DNA from 2 places in the Pseudomonas sp. 01L34 genome. Region 2 is predicted to be linked to the other one. Evidence: riboswitches for the same ligand, from Rfam matches in the RefSeq annotation. Region 2 holds a riboswitch; the other holds the start of a gene.
The links. Region 2 has a riboswitch for cobalamin ahead of cobO (cob(I)yrinic acid a,c-diamide adenosyltransferase). Riboswitches for the same ligand answer to the same signal wherever they lie in the genome.
Positions count from the first base shown of each region.

Region 1 (3,191 bases), on a different contig from region 2:
CCGAGGTTTCGATGAGGATGTGGTCGAGGTCGCCGCGGCGAGCAACCAACTCGCGCATCACCGGGAAGAATTCCTCCTGAACGGTGCAGCACAGGCAGCCGTTGGCCAACTCGTAGACGCGGCCGCTGGCCTCTTCTTCGGTGCAGCCGATTGAGCACTGCTTGAGGATCTCGCCGTCGATGCCCAGCTCGCCGAACTCGTTGACGATCACCGCGATGCGACGGCCCTGGGCGTTGTCGAGCATGTGCCGCAGCAAGGTGGTTTTGCCCGAACCGAGGAAGCCGGTAACGATGGTGACGGGGAGTTTGGCCAGTGTTTTCATCGGATGCCCTTTGGCAAGGTGGCGGGCATACGGGACGACAACCGGCAACGCGGGCACGCGTGCCTGAAGAGTTCGCCACCGGATCACCCCGCCCGGTTGAAAGTGAGAATCTGTGTCGAGGCAGGTCTCCTGGCTGACGGTGCGCCGGGCGTTGGCCCGGCATTCGCTGCGCCTTCCCGCGAACCCGTTGCACAGGGTTTGCAGTGGCGTGGCAGCGAACATCACCGTTCACAGTTGCGGGGGCAGCCGCGGCATCGACCGCGTTCCCTTCTTAGCTTCGACAGACGCCGAAGAACCTCGAAAGCGCAAGGCTACGCATCGTGTGGGGGCGGGTCAATGTCTTGTCGGCGAATACGATCACCTGTGGCGAGGGGGCTTGCCTGTGGCGAGGGAGCTTGCTCCCGTTCGGCTGCGAAGCAGCCGTGAAACCATGCACTGCAAATCTTACAGACAGACCGCATGAATCCGATGCGACCGCTACGCGCTCGAGCGGGAGCAAGCTCCCTCGCCACAGGTATTGGGTGTTAGTGAGACCCCCTGCCAATTGACTCCCCGCCCTCGCCCATGCTCTCCTACACGCCTTGTTACGGGTGCCCTTCACAGGGTGAAACGGGAAACCGGTGAATCATGTGCTTTACTCTAAAGCCATGTCAGTCCGGTGCTGCCCCCGCAACGGTAAGCGAGTGAAGCGTCAGATCCACTGTGCCGGTCATATGGCATGGGAAGGTGATGCTTGCAGGTCCAGGCGCAAGCCCAGCCCCTCGCGAGCCCGGAGACCGGCCCGCAACACAAAGTGACTTTTACGTTCACTGAATAACAAACCCGCGGTGGGCGGGCGCTGTTCGAAATCTCTGCGAGCCCTTGGCGTGCGGAGATTTTCATGCGCTCTATTCACCCGCTGACAGACCAGAGGGAAGCGCCATGACGATCATCAGCAGCACCGCCAGCAATACCGACAAGAGCATCGCCAGCACCACCACGACCCTGACTCAACGCCTGACCGCCGCCGTGTGTGCGTCGATCCTTGGCGCCAGCCTTGTGTATTTCGCCGGTTTCTCGCACATCGAAGCGGTGCACAACGCCGCGCACGATACCCGTCACAGCTCCGCCTTTCCGTGCCATTGAGACCTGCTGAGATGATCAAGCGTATTGCGCAAACCGCAGGTTTCACCGGGCTGCTGGCCGCCCTGCTATTGACCCTGCTGCAAAGCTTCTGGGTCTCCCCGCTGATTTTGCAGGCCGAGACCTACGAAAAATCCGAGCCGGCTGCTGTTGAAATCCACGAGCACGCCGCGGGCGCAGTCGCTCATACCCACGATGCCGAAGCCTGGGAACCGGAAGACGGCTGGCAGCGCGTGCTGTCCACTACCGGCGGCAACCTGGTGGTAGCCGTCGGTTTCGCCCTGATGCTCGCCGGTCTTTACACCCTGCGCGCACCGACCAAAACCTCTCAGGGCCTGCTCTGGGGCCTGGCCGGTTATGCGACGTTCGTACTGGCTCCGACTCTCGGCCTGCCGCCTGAGCTGCCGGGCACTGCCGCGGCTGATCTGGCGCAACGGCAAATCTGGTGGATCGGCACTGCCGCGTCCACGGCCGTCGGCATCGCGTTGATCGTGTTCAGCCGTCACTGGCTGATGAAAGTTCTCGGCGTGGCGATCCTGGCCGTGCCGCATGTGATTGGCGCACCACAACCGGAAGTCCATTCGATGCTGGCGCCGGAAGCCCTGGAAGCACAATTCAAAATCGCTTCGCAGTTGACCAACGTGGCGTTCTGGCTGGCCCTGGGCCTGATCAGCGCCTGGTTGTTCCGCCGCAAAAGCGATGGCCATTACAGCGCATGACTGAAAACGGCACAGTGCCGACCCTGGTGGTCGGCCTGGGCTGCCAGCGCGGCTGCCCCGTCAGCACGCTGCGGGCGCTGCTCGATCAGGCGTTACAGGCCCATCAAATCGAGCTTCGTGAGATCAAGGCCCTGGCCAGCATCGACCTCAAGCGCGATGAACCTGGCCTGATCGAACTGGCCGAACAACTGGCATTGCCGCTGATGTACTTCAGCAGCGAACAATTGGCGACCTATCAAGCACAACTGAGCCACCACTCGGACATCGCGTTTGAACGCACCGGTTGCTACGGCGTGGCGGAAAGCGCTGCGTTGGCCCTGGCCGAACAATTGGCCCAGGCACCGGCAAAGTTGCTGATTCCACGACAAAAATACGCCCAGGCCACCCTGGCATTGGCCAGCGCCGCGTAAAATCCCCGATAATCCTCGCCTTCGATCATGAGCATTCTTCATCTGAAGCATGCCCAGGCCCTATTTCTGACAGGAAACGACGATGACCGTCTACTTCATTGGCGCCGGCCCCGGCGACCCGGAACTGATCACCGTCAAAGGCCAGCGGCTGATTCGTAGCTGCCCGGTCATCATATATGCCGGCTCCCTGGTCCCCGCCGCCGTGCTGGAAGGCCACCGGGCCGAACAGGTGGTCAACAGCGCCGAACTGCATCTGGAACAGATCGTCGAGCTGATCAAGACCGCCCACGCCAACGGCCAGGACGTGGCCCGGGTGCATTCCGGCGACCCGAGTCTGTACGGCGCGATCGGCGAGCAGATTCGCTACTTGCGTGAACTCGACATCCCTTTCGAAATCATTCCCGGCGTCACCGCCACCGCCGCCTGCGCGGCCCTTTTGGGGGCCGAACTGACCCTGCCGGACGTGTCACAGAGCGTGATTCTGACCCGTTACGCCGACAAGACCGCCATGCCCGCTGGCGAAGAACTGGGCAGCCTGGCGCAACACGGGGCGACCATGGCGATCCATCTGGGGGTCAATCATCTAGAGAAGATCCTTGCCCAATTGCTGCCGCACTA
Region 1 is NZ_JBFTSX010000002.1:357,989-361,179, forward strand. Features, by position in the region: gene cobW (cobalamin biosynthesis protein CobW) at 1-322, opposite strand, end outside; cobalamin riboswitch at 425-637, opposite strand; cobalamin riboswitch at 894-1,121, shown strand; gene AC1DQM_RS06045 (CbtB domain-containing protein) at 1,244-1,447, shown strand; gene AC1DQM_RS06050 (CbtA family protein) at 1,459-2,163, shown strand; gene AC1DQM_RS06055 (cobalamin biosynthesis protein) at 2,160-2,573, shown strand; gene cobM (precorrin-4 C(11)-methyltransferase) at 2,656-3,191, shown strand, end outside.
Region 1: it holds a riboswitch for cobalamin, as region 2 does, so the genes downstream of both, AC1DQM_RS06045 (CbtB domain-containing protein) here and cobO (cob(I)yrinic acid a,c-diamide adenosyltransferase) in region 2, are expected to answer to the same signal.

Region 2 (3,191 bases):
CCGTGCGGGTTTCGGCGACGCCGTCGTGGTCCTTGTCCCGCAGCAGAGTGATGCGATTCGGGCTGGGAACGCCGGCCCCGGCACGGCCCATGACTTTGCCCATGACCCAGCCGCGAATGCCTTTGCCGTCGTCGGGTTTGGGCGGCGAGTTGGTTTCGGCCACCAGCACATCGCCGTTGGGCAATACGTAGAGCCAGCGGGGATGATCGAGGCCTTCGGCAAACGCCGCCACCTGAGTCCCTGGCGCGGCAGTGGGTTTTTTACCTTGAGGCCAGCCGATCGCCGGGGCGATGTTCACCGTCGGGATCAGGGTTTTGTTCGGTTCCGGCAGCTTGGGCGACGGTCCGGTGCCGTCCGAGACTTGCAGGCTGGAGGTTTCACCACAGGCGGCGAGCCCTCCGGCGAGCGCGATGATGAAAACGAGCTGGGGTTTGCGCATTACTGATCTTCCCTATGAATGCATTGACGTAATCATAGAGAAGCGTAGACACCCGATGGTTCAACCAGTCAGCCGCGGGCTTCCTTGAACAGCACGGCGATACCCGGGTGGTAGTTGCCGGCTTCATTGCGCAACTTGCGGTAGGCGTAAGGGAAATACCAGGCCACGGCGCAGGTGTGTTCCTTTTGCAGGTCGTCGAGCATGTCCTGGAGTTCTTCCGGGGTGGCGCTGTGCTGGGCTTTTTGCGGGGCGACAAACAGGCAGCCGAGTTTCAGGTCGCTGGCGTAGCTGATGCGCTTCGCGTCGCTGGTGATGTCCGCCAGTGCCTGGGTCAGGTTCAAGCTATTGACCCGCGGCCAGCGCTGGGTGGCTTGCAGGTATGCGCGTTCTTCGCTGGTGGCGATAAACAGATCGGCGCGGGCGTTGCGTTCGCCTTCTTCGGTCTGTTTGCGCGTCGGTGTTTGCTGCAGCGTGACCATTTCCGCCATCCAGGCTGCGGCAGAGAGCAGGCCGAGGTTGGCGTTTTCGTCGTACCAGTAAGGCGTATCGTTATCGCCGCGCACGGCGTTGTAGCGGTCGATACAGTCAAACCAGCGTTCCAGCACCGGGCGCAGGAATTCCAGCTTCGGATTGCTGATGATCATGCCTTGCATGTGGCTCACCCTTGTTATTGTGTTATGAGGTTGTGGCTCTTTGATATCACTGCTGGCAGTGTGGCACAAGATTGGCGTCAGATAATTGATCGGCGGCAGTTATTCGCCGGAAGGCGTCCCGTCTTTAATTGACGCTCCACCCCCAACCCTCTAACCTTCGCGGCTTGTTTCAGGTGCTCTGTGGCCTTGGTCGACAGAGTGAAACAGGGAAGCCGGTGAGTGAGTTTCTTCCAGCGAAGAACGATCGCGATCCCGGCGCTGCCCCCGCAACGGTAAATGAGTGAAGACTGCGCCTTGAGCCACTGTGTCGACGATTGACATGGGAAGGCGCGCAGTCGGGCCAAGTGCCGCTCATGAGCCCGGAGACCGGCCTGATCCATTCAGCGGCATCACGGTGGGCGATGCCAGGCTTCTTGCCGTCTATTCTTGTGCCTGCCCGCCGTTATCCAGCCTCAACGGAGAGCTCCCCCATGACTGATACCCCCGATCGTGACGAACGCCATCTGGCGCGCATGCTGCGCAAAAAAGCCGTGATCGACGAACGCATCGCCAACTCGCCGAATGAATGCGGCCTGCTGCTGGTGCTGAGCGGCAACGGCAAAGGCAAGAGCAGTTCGGCGTTCGGCATGCTTGCGCGCTCCATGGGCCACGGCATGCAATGCGGCGTAGTGCAGTTCATCAAGGGGCGCAGCAGCACCGGCGAGGAGTTGTTCTTCCGGCGCTTTCCGGAGCAGGTGCGTTTTCATGTGATGGGCGAGGGCTTCACCTGGGAAACCCAGGACCGCCAGCGTGACATCGCCGCCGCCGAAGCTGCGTGGGCGGTGTCCCGCGAACTGCTGAGCGATCCGTCGATTGGCCTGGTGGTACTCGATGAATTGAACATCGCCCTCAAGCACGGTTACCTCGATCTCGATCAGGTGCTCAGCGACTTGCAAGCCCGTCCGCCGATGCAGCATGTGGTGGTCACTGGCCGTGGCGCCAAACCGGAGATGATCGAACTGGCTGACACCGTCACCGAAATGGGCATGATCAAGCACGCCTTCCAGGCCGGGATCAAGGCGCAAAAAGGCGTCGAGTTGTGAATCAACCACGTCAATGCCCGGCGGTACTGATTGCCGCGCCGGCCTCCGGTCAGGGCAAGACCACCGTCACCGCCGCGCTCGCCCGTTTGCATCGCAATCAGGGGCGCAAGGTGCGCGTGTTCAAATGCGGCCCGGACTTTCTCGACCCGATGATTCTAGAGCGCGCCAGCGGTGCGCCGGTCTATCAGCTGGACATGTGGATGGTCGGCGAGCAGGAAAGTCGTCGCCTGTTGTGGGAAGCCGCTGGCGAAGCTGACCTGATTCTCATCGAAGGCGTCATGGGGTTGTTCGACGGTACGCCGTCCAGTGCCGATCTGGCGCGGCATTTCGGTGTGCCGGTGCTCGGCGTGATTGACGGCACCGCGATGGCGCAGACGTTTGGTGCACTGGCCCTGGGGCTTGCGCGCTATCAGCCGGATTTGCCGTTTGCCGGTGTGTTGGCCAACCGGGTTGGCACCCTGCGTCATGCGCAATTGCTCGAAGGCAGTCTGACAGAAGGCTTGCGCTGGTACGGCGCGCTGTCCCGGGAAACCGGCATCGAATTGCCGAGTCGGCACCTCGGCCTGGTACAGGCCAGCGAATTGAATGATCTCGATCTGCGCCTCGATGCAGCCGCCGCCTCGCTGGCCAGCAGTTGCGACGTGGCGTTACCGCCTGCCGTGGAATTCGCCGCGCCTGAAGTGATCGCCGCCGAACCATTGCTGGCCGGTGTGCGGATTGCCGTGGCCCGGGACGAAGCCTTTGCATTTACCTACGGCGCGAGCCTGGATCTGCTGCGGGCGATGGGCGCCGAGTTGTCTTTCTTCTCGCCGATCCGCGACCGCGAGTTGCCGGCGGCAGACAGCCTTTATCTGCCGGGCGGTTACCCTGAATTGCACCATGTGGCGTTGTCACAAAACACGCCAATGCTGATCGCCATTCGCGATCACCACGCAGCGGGCAAACCGTTGCTGGCCGAGTGTGGCGGCATGCTGTACCTGCTGGACTCGTTGACCGATGTCGAGGGTACTCGCGCTG
Region 2 is NZ_JBFTSX010000004.1:612,382-615,572, reverse strand. Features, by position in the region: gene AC1DQM_RS14825 (PQQ-dependent sugar dehydrogenase) at 1-439, opposite strand, end outside; gene AC1DQM_RS14820 (hypothetical protein) at 508-1,092, opposite strand; cobalamin riboswitch at 1,247-1,481, shown strand; gene cobO (cob(I)yrinic acid a,c-diamide adenosyltransferase) at 1,563-2,174, shown strand; gene AC1DQM_RS14810 (cobyrinate a,c-diamide synthase) at 2,171-3,191, shown strand, end outside.